Regions from separate parts of the Actinoplanes teichomyceticus ATCC 31121 genome, predicted to be linked through region 2. Evidence: riboswitches for the same ligand, from Rfam matches in the RefSeq annotation. Region 2 holds a riboswitch; the other holds the start of a gene.

Region 1 (10,771 bases), 410 kb from region 2:
AGCTCGTCCTGGCTCAGCGCCGGGTTGCGCAGCGCGCCGATGTTGTCCTCCAGCTGCCGCACGCTGGACGCGCCGATGATCAGGCTGGTCATCCGCGGGTCGCGCAGCGCCCAGGCCAGCGCCAGCTGGGCCAGGGACTGCCCGCGCCGCTTGGCGAGGTCGTTGAGCGCGTGCAACCGGCCCATGGTCTTCGCGTCCAGGGCCTTCTCGTCCAGGAACACGCTGGTGCGGATCCGCGAGTCGTCCGGGATGCCGTCGAGGTAGCGGTCGGTGAGCAGGCCCTGCTGCAGCGGGCTGAACGCGATGCATCCGGCGCCGGCCTCCGCGAGGGTGTCGAGCAGCCGGTCGTGCTCGATCCAGCGGTTCAGGATCGAGTACGACGGCTGGTGGATCAGCAGCGGCGTGCCCAGCTCGCGCAGGATCGCGGCGGCCTTCGCGGTCTGCTCGGACCGGTAGTTGCTCAGGCCGACGTACAGCGCCTTGCCGGAGCGCACGATGGCGTCCAGCGCGCCCATCGTCTCCTCCAGCGGCGTCTGCGGGTCGGGCCGGTGGTGGTAGAAGATGTCGACGTAGTCGACGCCGAGCCGCTTCAGCGACTGGTCCAGCGAGCTGATCAGGTATTTCCGCGAGCCCCAGTCGCCGTACGGACCGTCCCACATGGTGTAGCCGGCCTTGCTGGAGATGACCAGCTCGTCACGGTGGTGCCGCAGGTCGCCGGCGAGGATCCGGCCGAAGTTGGTCTCGGCGCTGCCCGGCGGCGGCCCGTAGTTGTTGGCCAGGTCGAAGTGGGTGACCCCGAGGTCGAAGGCGCGGCGGACGATGTCGCGCTGGCGCTCGGCCGGGCGGGTGTCGCCGAAGTTGTGCCACAGCCCGAGGGAGATGGCCGGCAGCTGCAGCCCGCTGCGACCCGCGCGGCGGTACGTCATGGACTCGTAACGGTCAACGGCAGGGGAGTAGGTCACAGACACAGCCTAGGCATTCCGATCATGACCGTGTGCGCTGGTAGGTTGAGAGCAGCCGGCAACACCCGCGCGGGAGAGACCCGGGTCCTGACCTTCAGGGCCCATCGGCGCCGAAGGGGCAAATCCTCCCCGGAACCTCTCAGGCAAAAGGACCGCGTGGGCAGGCGACTCTGAAGTGCCCGGCTGGGTATGACAGAGGGGGAGGTTGCATGTCGACCTTCTTCAGCCCGGGAGCCGCCCCTATGACGTCGCCGTTCACCCATCGCCACATCGGCCCGCAGGCCGACGAGCAGGCGGAGATGCTCAAGACCGTCGGGTACGAGTCACTCGACGAGCTGATGGACGCCGCGATCCCCGAGTCGATCCGGTTCCGCGGCGCCCTGGACCTGCCGGCGGGCGCCTCCGAGGAGGAGACGATCGCCGAGCTGCGGGCGATCGCCGCGCGCAACACGCCGGCCACCCCGATGATCGGCCTGGGCTACTACGGCACCCACACGCCGGCGGTGATCAGGCGCAACGTGCTGGAGAACCCGGCGTGGTACACCGCGTACACGCCGTACCAGCCGGAGATCAGCCAGGGCCGGCTGGAGGCGCTGCTGAACTTCCAGACCGTGGTCACCGACCTGACCGGGCTGACCACGGCGAACGCGTCGATGCTGGACGAGGCCACGGCGGTGGCCGAGGCGATGACGCTGGCGCGCCGCGCGTCGCGGAGCAAGAGCTCGACGTACGCCGTGGACGCCGACACGTTCCCGCAGACGCTGGCCGTGCTGCGCACCCGCGCCGAACCGCTCGGCATCGAGCTGCGCCTGGTCGACCTGGACGCCGGTGAGCCGCTGCCGGACGAGTGCTTCGGCGTGCACCTGCAGTACCCGGGCGCGTCCGGCGCGGTCCGCGACCACGCCGCCCTGGTCGAGGCCGCCCACGCCCGCGGCGCCCTGGTCACTGTCGCCGCCGACCTGCTCGCGCTGACCCTGTTGCGCCCGCCCGGCGAGATCGGCGCGGACATCGCGGCCGGCACGACGCAACGCTTCGGCGTACCCCTGGGCTTCGGCGGCCCGCACGCCGGCTACCTGGCCGTGCGCGCCGGCCTGGAGCGCTCGCTGCCCGGCCGGCTGGTCGGCGTGTCCAAGGACGCCGACGGCGCGCCCGCCTACCGCCTCGCGCTGCAGACCCGCGAGCAGCACATCCGCCGGGAGAAGGCGACCAGCAACATCTGCACCGCCCAGGTCCTGCTGGCCGTGATGGCCGGCATGTACGCGGTCTACCACGGCCCGGCCGGGCTGCGCGCGATCGCCAAGCGGGTGCACGAGCACGCGCTGACCCTGGCCGGCAGCCTCACCGCGGCCGGCGTCGAGCTGGCCCACACCGCGTTCTTCGACACGGTCACCGCCGTGGTGCCCGGCCGGGCCGCGGCGATCGTCGCGGCCGCCGCGGAGTCCGGCGTCGACCTGCGCCCGGTCGACGCGGACCGGGTGTCGGTCGCCTGCGACGAGACCACCACCGCCGCCCATGTCGCGGCGGTGCTCGCCGCCTTCGGCGCCGCCGTGGCCGCACCGGCCGCCTGCGGGGCCGAGCCGCTGGCCCGGACCACCGACTATCTGGACCATCCGGTGTTCAACACCCACCACTCGGAGACCGGCATGCTGCGCTACCTGCGCCGGCTCGCCGACCGTGACTACGCGCTGGACCGCGGCATGATCCCGCTGGGCTCGTGCACGATGAAGCTGAACGCCACCACCGAGATGGAGCCGGTCACCTGGCCGGAGTTCGCGAACATCCACCCGTACGCCCCGGCCGGCCAGACCCGCGGCTACGAGGAACTGGTCGCCCAGCTGGAGGGCTGGCTCGCCGAGATCACCGGGTACGACGCGGTCAGCGTCCAGCCCAACGCCGGCTCCCAGGGCGAGTTGGCCGGCCTGCTGGCGATCCGCGGCTACCACCGCTCGCGCGGCGAGGCGCACCGCGACGTCTGCCTGATCCCGTCCTCGGCGCACGGCACCAACGCGGCCAGCGCGGTGATGGCCGGTATGCGGGTGGTCGTGGTGGCCTGCGACGAGAACGGCAACGTCGACCTCACCGACCTGGCCGCCAAGATCGACAAGCATCGGGACGCGCTCTCCGCGATCATGGTGACCTACCCGTCCACGCACGGCGTCTACGAGACCTCGATCGCGCAGCTGTGCGCGCGGGTGCACGAGGCCGGCGGCCAGGTGTACGTCGACGGGGCCAACCTCAACGCCCTGGTCGGTTTCGCCAAGCCGGGCAAGTTCGGCGCCGACGTGTCACACCTGAACCTGCACAAGACGTTCTGCATCCCGCACGGCGGCGGCGGCCCCGGCGTCGGGCCGGTCGCGGTGCGTGCGCACCTGGCCGAGTTCCTGCCGGGCGACCCCCTGGAGCCCGGCGAGCACCACGCCGTGTCGGCGGCGGCGCACGGCTCGGCCGGCATCCTGCCGATCTCCTGGGCCTACCTGCGGATGATGGGGCCGGACGGGCTGGCCCAGGCGACCGCGTCGGCGGTGCTGGCGGCCAACTACGTGGCGGCCCGGCTGCGCGAGCACTACCCGGTCCTCTACACCGGGGACAACGGCCTGGTCGCGCACGAGTGCATCCTCGACCTGCGGCCGATCACCAAGGCCACCGGGGTGAGCGTGGACGACGTGGCGAAGCGGCTGATCGACTACGGGTTCCATGCACCGACCATGTCGTTCCCGGTCGCCGGCACCCTGATGGTGGAGCCGACCGAGAGCGAGGACCTGGCCGAGCTGGACCGGTTCTGCGCCGCGATGATCGCGATCCGCAAGGAGATCGACCAGGTCGCGGCGGCCGTGTGGCCCCGCGACGACAACCCGCTGGCGAACGCGCCGCACACCGCGTCGGCGGTGAGCGCGGACGAGTGGTCGCACCCGTACCCGCGCTCGGTGGCCGGTTTCCCCGAGGGCGTCGACCGGACGGCGAAGTACTGGCCGCCGGTGCGCCGTATCGACGGGGCCTACGGCGACCGCAACCTGGTCTGCTCGTGCCCGGCGCCGGAGGCGTTCGAGAGCTGACCGGAGGACGCGTGCGCAGGTCGCGGTCATCATGATCGCGGCCTGCGCCGTCTTTCGGTGCAGCCCCGAGCGCGCGGGCAGAACCCACCGCCGCCACCGCGGTGGTTTCGTTACCCTGGGTGATTACGCAGCGAGAGCGTGCCGTGCCGGACCGCGGTGCGGCTCGATCGTGGTGCCGTCCGGAAGCAGCTCACCGGTGTCCTCGAAGACGATGACGCCGTTGCAGAGCAGGCTCCAGCCCTGTTCCTGGAAGGTCGCCACGGTGCGGGCGGCCTCCCGGTCGATCGCGTCGGCTGGGGGGCAGGGGGATTGGTGCTGGCACATCAGCGTTTACTCCGGTAGGGGGCTGTGTGAAGGTTCACAAAGTCGGGGTCGAACGTTACCTCACATCGAACGATGACGGTGCCCGGCGGTGACGGCGTCCGACCGCGATTTCGCGGTATCGATGGTCCACGCTCCGGGGTCCGGCGACCACTGCCGGCTGTCTCCCTCCGTCGCTCCGCCGGCGGCGCCGACCGCCTGCCGTGCCCGTCACCATGCGTTACGTGTGTTCGCGTGGCGCCGGGGTGATTCCGGTGACCCTGCCGAGCTTCTGACCGCCTTCCTCGCCGACAACGGACTGCCGGTGCGAAACCTCGGCCGTTCGGCTGACAAATACCGGCCTAACGGTCATGGCCTCCTGTGCGGAGCATCGCTCTACGTGTCGGCAGATGCCGGATGCGTGATGATCCAGGCCACTCCGGGCGCCCCCAGTCCGGTGCCCGGCATCCCCGACGTGTACGCGGTCGTCCACGAACACACCGACCGGCCGCCGCCGGACGCGCCGGCCCGGTCCGCGGGCTGGCGCCTGGGCCCGTGGCGGGAGAGCTGGACACCCGCCGAGCACGCCCGCGCCGTCCAGCGAGTCCGTGACGCGATCGGGCGCGGCGACGTCTACCAGGTCAACGTGGTCGGGCACGGGGCCGCGCCGTACACCGCGGATCCGGCCGCGGCGCTGCGCCGCGTCGCCACCCTGCCCGGCGCGCGGTACGGCGGCGTCCTGGCCGCGCCGGACGGCGGCTGGGCGCTGGCCACCGCGTCGCCGGAGACCCTCGTCGAGGTTCGTGACGGCCGGGTGCTCACCCGGCCGATCAAGGGCACCCGCCCGGCCACCGCGGCCGGTCGCCGCGACCTGCTGGCCTCCGCCAAGGAACGCGCCGAACACGTCATGATCGTTGATCTGGAACGCAACGACCTGGCCCGATTGCCCGGCGCCGGGCCGGTCCGCGTCGACGAGTTGTTCGCGGTCCGCCGGTGGTGCGACCTGTGGCAGGCCGAATCGGTCGTCTCCGCGCCCCTCGACGGCGACCTCGACCTCGCCGACCTGCTCCGCGCGGTCTGCCCCGGCGGCAGTGTCACCGGAGCTCCCAAGCTCGCCGCCCTTCGACAGATCGCCACCCTGGAGCCGGTCGGCCGCGGGGTGAGCATGGGCGCGTTGGGCTGGATCGGTCACGACCACCTGGACCTGGGGCTCAGCATCCGCACCGTGGCGGTCGACGGCAGCCGCGTGCACACCTGGGCCGGCGGCGGGATCACCGCGGACAGCGATCCGGCCGCGGAGGTCGCCGAGGCCGCCGCCAAGGCCGCCCCGTTGCGCGCCGCGCTGGCGGGTGCGGTCACAGCCCCCGCATAGGCGCTTCCGAGCCTTCTCTACCCATTGCGTGCCACTCTCACGGTCCGCCCCCACGAACGCGGGATGAACGCGTACTTTGGCGCACGCGTTCCACGGAGACGGTCCACAGTGGCAGAACGGCCACGGTGGCTGCAGAGAAGGCGACACCCTGGTCATGCTTGAACTCCTCACCCCACCGTCGGCTCCCTCCCCGAGGGAGGAGTTCACCCGCTTCGCGTACGCCAGCTCCGCGCGCCTGCACAGCAGCGCGTACCAGCTGTGCCGGGACTGGCACCTGGCCCAGGACCTCACCCAGGCCACGCTGACCAAGCTGTTCCTGAGCTGGGAGCGGGCCGCCGGCAGCGACAACCTTCCGGCGTACGCCCACAAGGTCCTGCTGCGCACCTACCTCGACCACCGGCGGCGGCGCAGCTCCACCGAGACGACACCGGGCCGGTTGCGCGAGCCGTCGTACACCGTCGACGCGGACCTGCGGGTCACCATGATGAGCGCGCTGGGCCGGCTGCCCGCCCGGGACCGGGCGATCGTGCTGCTGCGGTACTTCGCCGACCACAGTGTGGAACAGGTGGCCGCCGAGCTCGGCGTGCCGATCACGGTGGTCAAGAGCCAGACCCGCCGGTCCCTGATCAAACTCAAGCACATGCTGCTGCGCGAGCGTCCCACGTTGTTTGCGGCGTGAGGGTATTGTCTGCGCCGAAGGGGAGTAGTCCTTCGCCGGCCGTTCGACATCCTGGCGCCCGCGTGGCGCCCGGCGGCCGGGTTCCGGGGCGACCCGGGGCGGACCAGACCTTCGGCCCTGCAGGTGACGTGTGTCGCCGCGGACGGGGGCCGGGGTCTCGGCGGTCACGGGAGTTCGGTTCCTGCCCCGGCGGGAAGGAACGACCATGGCAACCCTCGCCGACCTCGCGGTCCTCGACCCCGCCGCCACCGGCGCGACCGTGCACATCGCCCCGGCCGCCGGCCGTGACCTGCGCGGCCGTCCGGTCGGGGAGCTCGGTTTCCCGGCCGGCTCGCTGCTCGTGGTCGCCGGTGTGCCCGGGGCCGGCAAGACCACGCTGCTCAAGCGCCTGCTGCCGCAGCCGGGCGTGCGGGTGCTCGACTCCGAGCAGGAGCGGGCCCGCCTGAGCCGGTACCTCGGCGCGCTGCCCTACCGGTACTGGCGGCCGCTCGTGCACGCCAGCCACTACCTGCGCCTGCTGCGTGCCCTGCGCGGCCGCGAGTCGATCGTCGTGCACGAGTGCGGCACCCGGGCCTGGGCCCGCAAGCTGATCACCGCGGCGGCCGGGCGCGCCGGCCGGCGTACCCACCTGCTGCTGCTGGACGTCGATCCGCGGGTGGCGCTCGCCGGGCAGGAGGCCCGCAAGCGGAAGGTGCGTCCGTCGGTGTTCGCCGCGCACTGCCGCAACTGGCAGCGACTGCTGCGCGACGTGGCCGACCCCGGCCATCCGATCCACCGCGACGCCGCCACCATCACGATCATCGACCGGGCCGCGGCGGCCGGACTGACCGCCATCCGGTTCGCGGGGCTGCGCCTGGTCGCGACTGCCGGGCCGGCCGAGGCACAGGCGGGCGAAGGTAACGACCGGATAGGCTTTGCGGCATGACAGTGAGGCCGATCCGGCTCTACGGTGACCCGGTCCTGCGCACGCCCGCCGACCCGGTCGCCGACTTCGACGCCGCCCTGCGCGAGATCGTGCGGGACCTAAAGGACACCGTCCGCGAGCCGGGCCGCGCCGGGGTGGCCGGCCCGCAGATCGGGGTGAGCCTGCGGGTCTTCTCCTACAACGTGGCCGGCCAGGTCGGACACCTGGTCAACCCGGTGCTGTCCGATCACGAGGGTGAGCAGCAGGACGACGAGGGCTGCCTGTCCCTGCCCGGCCTCGGCTATGCCACGAAGCGGGCCATGTCGGTCACCGCGCGCGGCTTCGACCAGCACGGCGAACCCGTCGTCATCCACGGCACCGGGTTCCTGGCCCGGGCGTTGCAGCACGAGACCGACCACCTGGACGGCCGGCTCTACATCGACACGCTCACCGGCGACGTCCGCCGGCAGGCGCTGCGCGAGCTGCGCCGGGTGGTCCCCCGGTGACCGTTTGCGGCCACGCCGCGCCGCTGCCGGACCCCGCCGACGCGGTGCCGCGGCCGGGCGGTGGTCCCGGTGACGCCGCGCTGCCGCCCGGGCCCGCCGACACCCGGCGGTTCGCCGCCGCGTCGCTGGCCGCCGGCGACCCGACCGGATGGTTCGAGCGGCTCTACGCGCAGGCCCGGGACGGCCACGCGGTGGTGCCCTGGGACGCGCCCGCGGCCAGCGTCCACCTGCGGGAGTTCGGGTTGCCGCCGGGCGAGGGGAGGCGCGCGCTGGTGGTCGGTTGCGGCCCCGGCCGCGACGCCGAGCACCTCGCCACGCTCGGGTACACGGTGACCGCCTTCGACATCGCCGAGACCGCGATCGCCCTGGCCCGCGAACGGCACCCCGGCTCGCCGGTCGACTACCGGGTCGCCGACCTGCTGGACCCGCCACCGGCCTGGCGCCGGGCGTTCGACCTCGTGCTGGAGAGCAACAACGTCCAGGCGCTGCCGGCCGGGATCCGGGCCCGGGCGATCGGCGCGGTGGGCGAGTTCGTCGCGGCGGGCGGGACGCTGCTCGTGCTCGCCGCCGCGGCCACCGACACGCCGGGGGAGGGCCCGCCGTGGCCGCTGACCCGCGCCGAGATCGACGCCTTCGCCGGCCGCGGCCTGCGCCCCGTGACGGTCGAGCGGATCCCCGCCGCCGGGTCCCGGCTGCGGCTGCGCTGGCGCGCCGTGTTCACCCGCTGACGCGTACGCGGAGACGACCGCGGCGACCACCCCGCCGCCCCGCGCCCCTGCCGCGTTCGGCGCCCGCCGCCCCGCGGTTCTTCCGGAGCGCCGCCTGCCGCCTGCCGCCTGCCGCCTGCTGCCGGTCGCCTGCTGCCGGTCGCCTGCCGCCCGCCGCCTGCCGCCCGCCTGCCGCCCGGCGGCGGCCGGGCGGCGGGCGATGGGGAACCCGCGGGGACGGGCGCTCGGTGGCGGTCAGGCGAAGATGGAGCCGACCCACTCCGGGTGGTCGATGAACGGGTTCCGGTTGTGCTGGTACGAGCTGTAGATCACCTGGTTGCGGTTCTTCTCGAAGGCGTCCGGCGGGTCCAGCGTGTTCCACTGCAAGAGCACCGACAGTCGCCCGAGGTACGGCTTGCTGCCGTTCGCGACCGAGTCGTTGACCTCCAGGTCGGGCCAGCCGTCCGCGCCCTCGTACCGCACCGCCATGTAGAAGATCATGCGGGCCACGTCGCCCTTGACCGCGTTGCGCGGCTCCCACGAGTCGGCGTCGGTGTAGTTGCCCGGGGCGCCGGAGACCGCGCTGCCGCCCCTGTCGAAATCCTTGTTGTCGCGTACGGCGTTGACCGTGACGTCCTCCGGGCGCAGGTGGTGCAGGTCGGTGCCGGGGCCGGCGGCGGTGCCGAGGTCACCGTGCGACTTGGCCCACACGTGCTCGCGGTTCCAGTCGCCGCTGTCCCCGCCGCTGCGCGACTTGGCCCGGCTGATCCCGGAGTACAGCAGGATCACGTGGGACGGGTTCGCCGGGTCCTGGTCGGTGACCTTGAGCGCCGTCCAGACCGCGTCGTACGACAGCCGGGTCGTCCCGGTCGAGATGATCTTGTGGAGGGCGGTCTTCAGGTTCTCCCCGGACTTGCCCAGCGCCGCGGCGTAGTAGCCGTCGGTGCCGCCGGACGCGGTCGGCGTCACGGTGGCGGTCGGAGCGCTGGTGGCGCCGAGCGCCATCGCGGTCGGTGACTTCAGCCCGGGGTGGGTGAAGTAGGCGGTCAGCGTTCCGGTCACGGTGAGCGGCCGGCCGATCAGCGACGGATTGCCGAGCAGCCCGAAGCTCGCCCGGTACGCGCTGGTGACCTGGACGTACAGCATCCGGCCGGTGCTGGTCTCGCCGCGGCTGTCGGCGATCGCCAGCGCGGTGTCGCCGGTGAACCCGCTGGAGCGCACCGTGTCGGCGGCCGTCGGCTCGCCGACGATGTATCCGGTGACCGTGCCGGTGCCGGTCTGACCCGCGATCGCCTGCGCGACGGTGAGCGGGGCGGCCGCCGTGGCCGGCGCCGACGCCAGGGCGAAGAGCAGGGCGAGCAGCCCGGCGAGGGCGGGGCCGGTCAGCGTCAGGACACGCCGGGAAGGTCGCGGTACGGGCATGGGGACGCTCCGATCCACCGGGCTGTATAGACAGCTATGAGTGTGCGTGTGTGGCGGACGGGCGCACACATACCACCTGAGTCATACCTGGCTCGGGCGTGTCGCGCAGGCCGCTTCGGCAACTCGCCCGGCGTACCGGACAGAACCCGCCGGTGGTGGATCGCCACGGAGGGATCTCGATGGTCCGGCTGCGCCGCGGCCGGGGCACCGCCGGACATCGGCCCGGGGTAGAGTCCCGGCTCATGGGCTGGACTATCTGACACTTCTGCGCCACGAGCTGGCCGCGTTCCAGGAACGCCTGAGCGGTGATCTGACCGCGCCGGTCGGGCACTGCGGCCGGTGGACGCTGCGCGACCTTGCCGAGCACGTCGGGCAGGGCAACCTGTGGGTCGTCGCGGCGGTCCGGGAACGGCACGGCGCGCACGAGCCGCCACCGGCGCCGGCCGACATCGTCGCCTGGTTCGCCGCCACCTCCCGGCTGCTGGCCGAGACGCTGGCGGTGGACCCGGCGACCGGGGCGTGGACGTTCGCGCCGCCGCGCACCGTCGGATTCTGGCGGCGCCGCCGCTGGCTGGAGACGCTGGTGCACCGGTGGGACGCGCAGCGGGCGCTGGGCGTCCCGGACGAGCTCGACGCGGTGCAGTGCGCCGACGGGGTGGCGGAGGTGGTCGAGGTGTTCGTGCCGCGACAGGTGCGCCTGGGCCGGATGCCGGCGCCGGCGGCGGCGGTCCGGTTCACCGCCACCGACCTCGGCACGTCGTGGACGATCGGACCGGGCGAGCCGGTCGCCGCGCTGCGCGGCACCGCGCCGGAGCTGCTGCTGGCCCTCTGGAACCGGCTGCCCTGGACCCGGCTGGCCGGTGACG
Region 2 (10,771 bases):
GCCGGACCCCGGACCGGCTGCGCACCGGGCTGTTCCGGGTCACGTCGGTCACCCGCACCGAGATCGGCATGTCCGGCGTCGAACCCGCGCGGACCACCAGCGCCTGCGAGCACGACTCCGGTGGGCCCTACTTCACCGCCGGCCCGAACGGCACGGCGACGGTCGTCGGTGTGGTGAGCCACGGCCCGGACTGCCCGCACACCGGCGCCGACCAGGCCGGCCGGATCGACACGGTGGCCGCGTGGATCACCTCGGTGATCGGCTCGGATGCCGCTCCCGCCGGCGCCCGCCCGGCCCCGCCCGCCGCGGCCACGCACGCGCCGGGATTCCGGATGCCGTGGGCGGCGTACCTCGGGGTGGGTTTCGCCGCGGTCATGTTCTGCGTCGGCCTGGCCGAGTCCCGCCGAGGCCGCAGAGCGAGGTCCGCCCGCAGCCGCACGGGCAGCCCGAGCCGCACGGGCAGCCGGGGCCGCACGCGCGGCAGCGGAGGCCCGGGCGGGGGCCGCGGCCACGGGGGCGGTCACCGGCGCAAAGCACCCACCCGGCGCCGCCGCTGACCGCGAGCACGAGCCCGGCGAGCGATTCGCGCGACCCCGGCCGGCGCCCGGCCACCCGCACCCCGCCTCCCGCCGCAGGGCCGCACCGCGCCGGATGTGCCGGTGGCAGGTCGCCGCGGGCGCCCGCGTCGCCGGGCATTCCGCAGGCCCGCGGATCCGCGGGCCTGCCGCGCCCGGCCGGCTCTAGCCCGCGCGCATCGCGGCGGCGGTCGCCCGGGCGTCGTAGCCGGGTGGGACGCCCTCGGCGAAGACCACGTCACCGGCGATGTGGCGGGTGCGCAGCGGGAGGATCTCCCGGTACGCCGGGGAGGCGTACCACGCGCGGGCCGAGTCCATGTCCGGGAAGGCGAGCATGACCAGGGCGCCCGGCCACTCCCCCTCGACGACCTCGACCTGCGTGCCGTGCACCAGGAAGCGCCCGCCGTAGGGCGCCATGGTGTCCTGCACCCGCTCGATGTAGGTCAGCACGTCCTCGTGGGCGCTGGTGGTGCGCAGATGGGCGACGGCGTAGGCGGTCATCATGCTCCTTCCGGTACGGCGATGTCTCGATCTTGCCGGTCGCGCGCCGCCGTGGCGATTACCCGCCAGGTCGTCGCCGGGCGCGCCGGTCACCGGGTGGCGAGGACCCGGACCCGACCACTCACCAGGCGGCGACCCACGCCCGACCACTCACCAGGCGGCGACGACCCGGACCCGACCACTCACCAGGCGGCGACCCACGCCCGACCACTCACCAGGTGCGAGGACCCGCGCCTGACCACCCGAGCCGCCCTCGTACGGGATCAGGCCGACGAAGACGGTCGCGCCATGCCGCGGGACGCGGTCCAGCCCGGCGAGGTTCTCCAGGCCGTAGCGGTCGGCGCCGGTGAGCGCGCGGTGGGTGTCGAAGGTCGCCGAGTCGCCGGGGTCGATGCTGAGCGTGTCGACGCCGAGACAGCCGATCGCGCGGTGGCGCAGAAGCCACTCGCAGGCGTCCGTGCCGAAGCCGGGGAAGTGCAGCGTGCCGGCCGCGTCGGCGCCGCGGTACGCGTCCGGGTCGCCGGCCTTCGCGCCCCAGCCGGAGTACATCAGCACGGCCGCGCCGTCCGGGATGCGGCCGTGGCGGCGCTCGAACGCCTGGATGTCGCGCACCGTCACGACGGTGTCGGCGTCGCGGGCGGCCCGCTCCGCGATGTCGATCACCACGGCCGGGCGGATCAGCTCGGACGGCCGCAGCTCGGTGGAGGTACGGCCGCCGGGGGTGAAGTGCGCGGGCGCGTCCACGTGCGTGCCGACGTGCTCGATCAGCCGCCACTGCTGCATGTAGTACCCGTCGTCGGGGATCGTCGTGACGGTGCCGCGCGCCGCCTCCTCCCCCGGGCTGAACGCCGGGAAGGCCGGCCCGAGCGGATGGGTCAGGTCACGCAGGCCACGGTGCCTGCCCGCGGCCTGCGCCGGCTCGGCCAGCGCCACGGCGGCGGCCGCCCCCGCCCCGCCGGACAGCAGCGCGCGGCGGGTCACTCCGGTCCGGCCCGGCCCGGTGCACATCGCGGATCAACCTCCTCGGCTCGGCCGCGGCTCGCCGCCCGTGATCGTCGCGCGACGCCCGCTCACTGCCCCCATCCTGCCCGCACGGATCGCGGTTGTCCGCCCCGGAAACGGCGGACGGCACGAGGCGCGGCCCGCGATGACCCCAGAACCCGACCTGTCCCGCGAACGGCGCGAGAGGTGGCCCGCCGACGCCGGCGGGGCAGCCTCAGCACTCGATGACGTTGACGGCGAGGCCGCCGCGCGAGGTCTCCTTGTACTTGATCTTCATGTCGGCGCCGGTCTCCTTCATGGTCTTGATGACCTTGTCCAGGGAGACGTGGTGCCGCCCGTCGCCGCGCAGCGCCATCCGGGCCGCGGTCACCGCCTTGACCGCCGCCATCCCGTTCCGCTCGATGCACGGGATCTGCACCAGGCCGCCGACCGGGTCGCAGGTCAGCCCCAGGTTGTGCTCCATGCCGATCTCGGCGGCGTTCTCCACCTGCTCCGGGGTCCCACCGAGCACCTCGGCCAGGCCGGCGGCGGCCATCGCGCACGCCGAGCCGACCTCGCCCTGGCAGCCCACCTCGGCGCCGGAGATCGACGCGTTCTCCTTGAACAGCAGCCCGATCGCGCCCGCGGTCAGCAGGAAGCGGACCACCCCGTCCGGAGAGGCGCCCGGCACGAACGACATGTAGTAGCTCAGGACCGCCGGAATGATGCCCGCGGCGCCGTTGGTGGGCGCGGTCACCACGCGACCTCCGGCCGCGTTCTGCTCGTTGACCGCCATCGCGTACGCGGTGAGCCACTCCATCGCGTGCACGGCCGGATCCCCGGCGGCGCGCAGCTGGCGGGCGGTCACGGCGGCCCGCCGGCGCACCTTGAGGCCCCCGGGCAGCACCCCCTCGGCGTCCAGCCCGGCGTCCACGCACTCGCGCATCACCCGCCAGATCGCGAGCAGTCCGGCGCGCACCTGGCTCTGCGGGCGCCACGCCGTCTCGTTGGCCAGCATCAGCCGCGAGATGGACAGCCCGGTGGCGCGGGTCAGCGCCAGCAGCTCGGCGCCCGAGGAGAACGGGTGCGGCAGCGGCGTGTCGCCGGTACGTACCCGGGAGGCGCCCGCGCCCACGACGAACCCGCCGCCGACCGAGAAGTAGGTCTTGCGCAGCAGCTCGGCGCCGTCGGAGCCGAGGGCCGTGAAGGTCATCCCGTTGGGGTGCTCGGGCAGCGACCGCCGCCGGTGCAGCACCAGGTCGACCTCGACCACGCGGCCGCAGGGCAGCGCGATCCGGCCGTCCGCCGGGGGTTCCAGGCCGGTGTCGACCGTCTCCGGATCGTGCCCGGCCAGACCGAGCAGGACCGCGCGGGGCGTGCCGTGGCCGTGGCCGGTGGCGCCGAGCGAGCCGAACAACTCGGCACGGATGCCGGTCACCCGGTCGTCGAGGTGGGCGGTGAACATCCGGGCGGCGCGCATCGGGCCGACCGTATGCGAGCTGGACGGCCCGATGCCGATCGAGAACAGGTCGAAGACGGAGACGGCCATGTCCTCAGACCTCCGGGTGCGGGCGGGCGGCGCGGGGACGGGTGGGCCATCCGTGGTCCCTGGTGTGACGCATCGGGCCTCTATCGTCGGTAGAAGGGGAGCGGAACGATGTCGGCTTCCTCATGGGTGCCCCGCACATCGACCACGAGACGCTTCTTCTCCAGGTTTTTCGCCACGTACGCCATCGCGATCGGGTGGCCCAGGGTCGGCGACGGCGCGCCGCTGGTGACCTCGCCGACCTTCGCGCCGGTGTCCGGGTCGAGCACGGCGTACCCGGCGCGTGGCGCGCGCCGGCCCCGGGTGACCAGCCCGACCAGCACCGTCTCCGGCCGCACGGCGCGCAGCGCGGGGCCGCCGACGAAGTCACGCTTGTCCAGCGCGACGACCCGGCCGAGACCGGCGTGGAACGGGGTGGTGCGCACGGTCAGCTCGTGGCCGTACAGCGGCATCCCGGCCTCCAGGCGCAGCGTGTCGCGGCAGGCGAGTCCGGCCGGGGCGGCCCCGGCCGCGGCGGCCCGTTCCCAGACCGCCTCGGCGTCGGCGTTGTCGCAGTAGATCTCGAACCCGTCCTCGCCGGTGTAGCCGGTGCGGGCCAGCAGCACGTCGCGGCCGGCGAACCGGTCCGGCTTGATGCCGTAGTAGCGCAGGTCGGGGTGCTCGCCGACGACCCGGACGGCGTGCGGGCCCTGCACCGCGATCAGCGCGCGATCCCGTTCGGTGACGGTGACCGTGTAGCCGCCGGAGTACTCGCCGAGCATGGCCAGCACGATCGCGGCGTTCGCGGCGTTCGCCACGACCAGGAAGCGCCGCTCGGCGAGCCGGTAGACGACCAGGTCGTCGAGGACGCCGCCGTTGGTGTGGCAGAGCATGGTGTACTTCGCCCGGCCGACCGGCACCGCGGACAGCCGCCCGACCAGGGCGTAGTCCAGGAAGGCGGCGGCGTCGGCGCCGGTGACCTCCAGCTGGCCCATGTGCCCGAGGTCGAAGAGGCCGGCCGATCTGCGTACGCAGTGGTGCTCGGCCACGTCGCTGCCGTACCGCAGCGGCATCTGCCAGCCGGCGAAGCCGGTGAAGGTGGCGCCGAGGCGCTGGTGCACGTCGTGAAGCGCGGTGCGTCGCAAGAGGGAGGCTCCTTGGCGGTCGGGCCTCCCTCGCTCTGTCATCGGGCCTGAGAGGTTCACCGCGCGAACGGTTTGCACCTTGGGCGCCGGAGTGTTCCGGACTTTCCAGAGTCGCCTGACCGGTGCGGTACGTGGGCCTGAGAGATTCTGAGGGAGAAGTTGCTCCTTCGGCGACCCCCGGGGTGGCGGGTGCTCTCCCGCAGCGGTTGCAGCGGCGAAGTCTTCATTTGTGGTTCGGAAGCTATCAGGCCGGCCCAGGGTCTTCAAGATCCATTGTCCGGGCCCTCCTTCTCCCCCGCCTCGGCCAGCCGGGTCAGGGCCGGAAGCGCCCGCAGGATGGCGTCGCTGTCGTCCGGTTGCAGCCGCTCGAAGAGCCGGTCCAGGGTCTCGGCGTAGTGGGCGTAGGTGCGCGCGAGCATCTGGCGGCCGGCCCCGGTCACCCCGACCAGCACGCCGCGGCCGTCGGTGGGGTCGGGCACCCGCTGCACCAGGCCGGACCTCTCCATCCGGCCGATCAGCTGGGTCATGCCCGGCTGCGAGGCCCGGGTCAGGCGGGCGAGGTCGCTGACCCGGCCGGGCCCCTCGTCGGCGAGCCGGCGCAGCACCGCGAGCGCGACCGAGCTGGGGTGCTCGGGCCCCTCCAGCTGGCGCAGGAAACGGACCAGTTGCGCCAGCACCGGCAGCAACTGTGACCCACGACTCCGGCCGTCCGCCATGTGCATAACCTCATTATGTACCTAGGGTTGAAACATCCAGATCTTGTCCTACGCGGAGGTGATCCGGTGAGTGGCGCTCCCGGTCCATCATTGTTCAACCAACCACGAGCCGTCTTCGCGGTCGCGTTCGCCTGCGTCGTCAGCTTCATGGGCATCGGGCTGGTCGACCCGATCCTGCCGGCCATCTCCGACAAACTGCACGCCACCCCCAGTCAGGTGAGCCTGCTGTTCACCAGCTACCTACTGGTCACCGCGGTGGCGATGCTGTTCACCGGCTGGATCGCCAGCCGGATCGGCGCCAAGGCCACGCTGATCACCGGGCTCGGCCTGATCGTCGTGTGCGCAGCGCTCGCCGGCCTCTCCGACACGATCGACGGCATCGTCGGGTTCCGGGCCGGCTGGGGACTGGGCAACGCGATGTTCATCGCCACCTCGCTGGCCGTGATCGTCGCGTCCGCCACCGGCGGCTTCGCCGGCGCGATCGTGCTCTACGAGGCGGCGCTCGGCCTGGGCATCGCGGCCGGCCCGCTGATCGGCGGCCTGCTCGGCGACATCAGCTGGCGGGGCCCGTTCTTCGGCGTCGCGGTGCTGATGGCGATCGCCCTGCTCGCCACGGCCGTCCTGCTGGAGCCGACCCCGAAGCCGGCGCGCCGCACCTCGGTCACCGAGCCGATCCGGGCGCTGCGCCACCGCGGCCTGCTCATCATGGGCGTCACCGCGTTGCTGTACAACTGGGGCTTCTTCACCATGCTCGGCTACGCGCCGTACCCGATGGAGCTCGGCGCCACGCAGCTCGGCTTCGTGTTCTTCGCCTGGGGCCTGCTGCTGGCCTTCTTCTCGATCACCGGCGCGCCGTGGCTGCACCGCCGGTTCGGCACCGCCCCCGCGCTGTACGGGGCGTTGAGCGCCTTCGCCGTCCTGCTGGCGCTGATCGGCCTGGGCACCGACACCCGCTGGGTGGTCGTGGTCTGCGTGATCGCCTCCGGCGTGGTGGCCGGCATCAACAACACGCTGACCACCCAGGCGGTCATGCTCGTCGCACCGGTGGAGCGGCCGGTCGCCTCCGCGGCGTACGGTTTCGTGCGCTTCGTCGGCGGCGGCCTGGCGCCGTACGCCGCCGGCGAGATGGTCGACCACGGGAACATCCACGTGCCGTTCCTGGCCGGCGCGGTCGCCGTGCTGCTCGGCGTCGCGGTGCTGACCACCGGCCACCGCGCGCTCGCCGCCGCCGACGCCGCGATGGCCGCCGACCCGCACGGCTCCCCGGACGAGGTGGCCGGCGAGGTCGCCGACGAGTTCGGCGGCGCGCCCGACGCGATCGACGTCGAGCGGGAGACCACGGGCACCCCGCGGCGCTGACACCACGTCGCCGCAGCGCTCACGGGTCGCCCCCGGCGGGCGGGGCGCCCGGCCCCCGCGCCGCCGGCCGGGCACCGCAGACAGCCTCGACCTGCCGGCCGAACTCCAGGCCGCCGACGGCGGCACCCTCACCGCGGGCTGATCGTGGTGCGTCCGCCCGGCGCCCCGTACAACCACAGGGTGCCGGGCGGCGGGGCGGGCAGCTTGCCCCGCAGCAGCAGGGCCAGCGCCTGGCCGAGCTCGGCGACCGGCCCCACCTCGTAGGCATGATCGCCGCGGAAGACGAAGTACCAGTCGCCGGTCTGGCCGGGCGTGCGCGGCGCCCGCTCCAGCATCCGCCCGGCGGTGTCGTCGAGCAGCTCGGCCAGCTCCTCCCGGGCGTCGGCGTCCAGCCCCAGCGCGACGTCGAAGAACAGGTCGCTGAACATGGCCTGGGCGCGGACCTCGGACACCCGCGACTCCCACCACCGTGGACGGTGATCCGGTGGGATGCCGTCGACGTCGCGCAGCAACTGGCCGAGAAGGACCGCGAGGGCGCCGTCGTACGCCCAGATTTCCCGTACCGGATCTGGCGCGTCCGGCGGCGGTCCCCCATAGCAGCCGATCGATCTGGTTCTGCTCACCCGTCCATGGTTGCGTACCGCACGGCGCGGCGAGGACCGCCGAATGGTCACGGGATGAGGATCAGCCGGATCGGGCTGTCCTCTTTGGCGTCCAGCCGCCGCACCGCCTCGGCCGCCTCGGCCAGCGGCCACGTCCCGCTCACCGACCGGGAGAACTCCACCCGCCCGAGGGCCACCAGCGAGAGCAACTCCAGCACGTGCTCCGGGCCGGACCCGTAGTGCCCGCGGATCTCCTGCTCCAGATAGCTGAAGCGGGTGCCGTCCGGGATGGTCAGCGGCTGGTCGGTGAGCCCGACCAGGGTGAGCCGGCCGCCCTTGGCCAGCGCCCGCGTGGCCTGCACGCGCACCGGCGCCACCCCGGCGAAGTCGAACGCGTACGCCAGACCGGCGCCCCCGGTGGCCTCCGCGACCAGCGCCGCGAACGCCGGGTCGCCCGGGTCCAGGGCCAGGTCGGCGCCGAACCGCACGGCCCGCTCCCGGGCCAGCGGCAGCGGATCGATCGCGATGATCGGGGCGGCGCCGATCATCCGCAGCAGCTGCACCGCGTGCGCGCCGAGACCGCCGACCCCCCACACGCCGACCGCCCGGGCCGGCCGCACGCCGGCGGTCGTGGTGATCGCCGCCCACGGGGTGGACACCGCGTCCGGGACGAAACAGGCCTGCTCGAACGAGAGGGTGTCCGGGATCGGCACGACCGTGCCCGCCGTGGCGACCGCGAACTGCGCCCACCCGCCGTCGTAGTCGACGCCGCGGGTCAGCACCACGCCGTCGCGGATCTCCCCGGCCTGCAGCAGCACCCGCTCGCCGACGGTGAGCCCGGTGACACCCGCGCCGACCTCGTCGATCACGCCGGCGGTCTCGTGCCCCAGGGTGACGCTGTCGCCGCTCAGATGCAGCGGCTTGAGCATCCCCTGGATCAGGTGCACGTCGGACAGGCAGACCCCGGCGGCGCGCACCGCGATCCGGACCTGGCCCGGCCCGGCGTGCGGCTCGTCCACCTCCTCGACGGCGAACGACCCGGTCGACACGTGCAGACGCCCAGCGAGCATTTCCGGTTCCTCCAGTTTTCGCGTGTCCTGTGCCCATGCGTACCACGAAACGGCGGCCGCCGGGCGGGGAGCGCGGTGCGGCCGGGGCGGCGCGGCGCCGGAACAACGCGGTGCCGGGACGATGCGGCGCCGGGACAGCGCCCGGCCGGCGTTGCGTGGGGCGGACCGGCCAGGGCCGGGTCGCCGCTGTCGGCCGGGCGTGGCGCGGGTCAGCGCGGGCGGGCCAGGCCGACGTCGTAGGCGATGATCGTGGCCTGCACCCGGTCACGCGCGCCCAGCTTGGACAACAGCGCGTTGACGTGCGCCTTCACCGTCCCGACCCCGATGCCCAGCACCGCGCCGATCTCCGCGTTCGACCGGCCCTGCGCGATGTGGACCAGCACGTCCCGCTCGCGCGGTGTCAGTGCGTCCAGCCGCGGATCGGCCTCCGGCGCGGGCGTGACGGCCCCGGTCACGAACGCGTCGATCAGCCGCCTGGTGACCGCCGGGCTGAGCATCGCCTCGCCCGCGGCGACGGTGCGGATCGCCGCGACCAGCTCGGCCGGCTCGGCGTCCTTGAGCAGGAAACCGGACGCGCCCGCCCGGAGCGCCCGGAACACGTACGCGTCCTGATGGAAAGTGGTCAGGACCAGCACCTTCGGTGGTTGCGGCCCGGCGGTCAGGCGCGCGGTCGCGGTCAGGCCGTCGAGCCCGGGCATCCGTACGTCCATCAGCACGACGTCCGGCGCCACGCGCGCCGCCAGCGCCAGGCCGGCAGCACCGTCCCCGGCCTCGCCGACCACCTCCAGGTCCGGCTGCGAGCCGACGATCGCGGCCAGCCCCGCCCGCACCATGACCTGATCATCGACGATCATCACCCGCACGCCGATGGCGGCACCTCCCGGTCCCGGTCGGTCCCTCCGGCCGACACCTCAGCATTGTGCACCGTCGCGGCGGGGGCACCGGCCGTCCCGGGACCGGGACGCGGCGGCTCGTCGGAGGCCGCGGACTCGGCGGTCGCGGGCGCGGGGATGGACGCCCGGGTGCCGGCGGGCGCGGGAGTTCCGCCGGGCGCGAGAGTTCCGGCGGGCGCGAGAGTTCCGGCGGGCGCGAGAGTTCCGGCGGGCGCGAGAGTTCCGGCGGGCGCGGGGGTCGCGGGCGGCGCGGGGCGTGGGTTCTGGAGACCGTCCAGGAGGGAGCGCATCGCGGTCAGGGCGTTGCGGGCGGAGTCGAGGACGCCGCCGAGGTCGCCGCGGTCGGCGGCGTGCGGGAGGGCCGCGGCGTGGCGCAGCACGGCGGCGCGCAGGCCGTCCGCGATGCGGGCCCGTTCGGCGCGGGCGCGCAGCTCGGCCCGGGCCCGGGCCGCGGTGACGCCGCCCTCCTCGCGGGCGAGGCGGCGGTCCCGGCGTGCCCGGGCCGAGCGCCCCGCGGCCCAGCTCCCGAACATCGGCCCGGCCAGCACCAGCCCGACGAGCACGGCGAACATGGCCGCCAGCAGCACGAGGAGGACCGGCCGCAGCGGGCTCCCGGGCAGCAGCCCGCCGTCCGGATCGTCGCCGGACACCGTGACGTCGGCCATCAGCACGCCCAGCGCCAGCGCGGACGACGCGGTCGCGGCGAGGGCGGCGAGCCAGGTCCGTCCGGGACGCGCGCCCCGGGCCGCGACCGCGTACACCGCGATCAGCTCGGCGCCGGGGCTGAACAGGAACACCCAGGAGTCGTCCGGGCCGACCACCCGGAGGACGACCAGCAGCGGCCCCAGCCACGCGGTCACGACCACCGCGAGCAGCACCCACCACGGCACGTGCCGCCGCCACAGCACCGGTACGACGTGCAGCACCAGCGCGGTCGCCACGAGCACGGTGGCGCCGCGCCCGAATCCCGGCCCCTCCCCCGGGGCGAACAACCCGGCGAACGGCATCAGCAGAGCGAGCCCAACCAGGCCCGCGTCGATCACGGCCTGGCTGCGCACCCACCGGACGAGCCGGTGGCCGTGCTCCCTGCCCGGTACGGCCGGCGCGTACGGGATCGACGCCCGCACCCGCCACCCACCGCCCGCACGCGGCCCGGCGGTGAGCGTCCCGCCGAGCGCGTGCGCCCGGTCCCGCATCCCGTTGACGCCACGGCCGCCGCCCAGCCCGGCCGCACCGGGCACATCGGCCGTTCCCCCGTCGTCCTCGACGACGAATTCGGCGGCGTCGCGCGCGTACCGGAAACGGAGGGTGACCGCCGAGCCGGGCGCGTACCGGAGGGTGTTGGTCAGCGCCTCCCGGGCGATGCCGTGCAGCGCGCCGGCCAGCGCGGGCGGCGGCCCGCCG

What was found. Region 2 has a riboswitch for glycine ahead of gcvT (glycine cleavage system aminomethyltransferase GcvT). Riboswitches for the same ligand answer to the same signal wherever they lie in the genome.
Region 1: it holds a riboswitch for glycine, as region 2 does, so the genes downstream of both, gcvP (aminomethyl-transferring glycine dehydrogenase) here and gcvT (glycine cleavage system aminomethyltransferase GcvT) in region 2, are expected to answer to the same signal.

What each region holds. Positions count from the first base shown of each region.
Region 1 is NZ_CP023865.1:4,133,284-4,144,054, reverse strand. It holds gene mgrA (L-glyceraldehyde 3-phosphate reductase) at 1-926, opposite strand, end outside; glycine riboswitch at 1,023-1,127, shown strand; gene gcvP (aminomethyl-transferring glycine dehydrogenase) at 1,205-4,015, shown strand; gene ACTEI_RS18255 (DUF5999 family protein) at 4,139-4,339, opposite strand; gene ACTEI_RS18250 (chorismate-binding protein) at 4,461-5,687, shown strand; gene ACTEI_RS18245 (sigma-70 family RNA polymerase sigma factor) at 5,842-6,366, shown strand; gene ACTEI_RS18240 (AAA family ATPase) at 6,572-7,291, shown strand; gene ACTEI_RS18235 (peptide deformylase) at 7,288-7,776, shown strand; gene ACTEI_RS18230 (class I SAM-dependent methyltransferase) at 7,773-8,504, shown strand; gene ACTEI_RS18225 (endonuclease) at 8,739-9,905, opposite strand; gene ACTEI_RS18220 (maleylpyruvate isomerase family mycothiol-dependent enzyme) at 9,952-10,771, shown strand, end outside.
Region 2 is NZ_CP023865.1:4,538,351-4,549,121, forward strand. It holds gene ACTEI_RS20095 (S1 family peptidase) at 1-557, shown strand, start outside; gene ACTEI_RS20100 (DUF1330 domain-containing protein) at 741-1,076, opposite strand; gene ACTEI_RS20105 (cyclase family protein) at 1,227-2,084, opposite strand; gene ACTEI_RS20110 (L-serine ammonia-lyase) at 2,293-3,606, opposite strand; gene gcvT (glycine cleavage system aminomethyltransferase GcvT) at 3,687-4,727, opposite strand; glycine riboswitch at 4,761-4,838, opposite strand; glycine riboswitch at 4,843-4,937, opposite strand; gene ACTEI_RS20120 (MarR family winged helix-turn-helix transcriptional regulator) at 4,991-5,449, opposite strand; gene ACTEI_RS20125 (MFS transporter) at 5,510-6,802, shown strand; gene ACTEI_RS20130 (hypothetical protein) at 6,931-7,425, opposite strand; gene ACTEI_RS20135 (zinc-binding dehydrogenase) at 7,473-8,474, opposite strand; gene ACTEI_RS20140 (response regulator) at 8,684-9,328, opposite strand; gene ACTEI_RS20145 (sensor histidine kinase) at 9,328-10,771, opposite strand, start outside.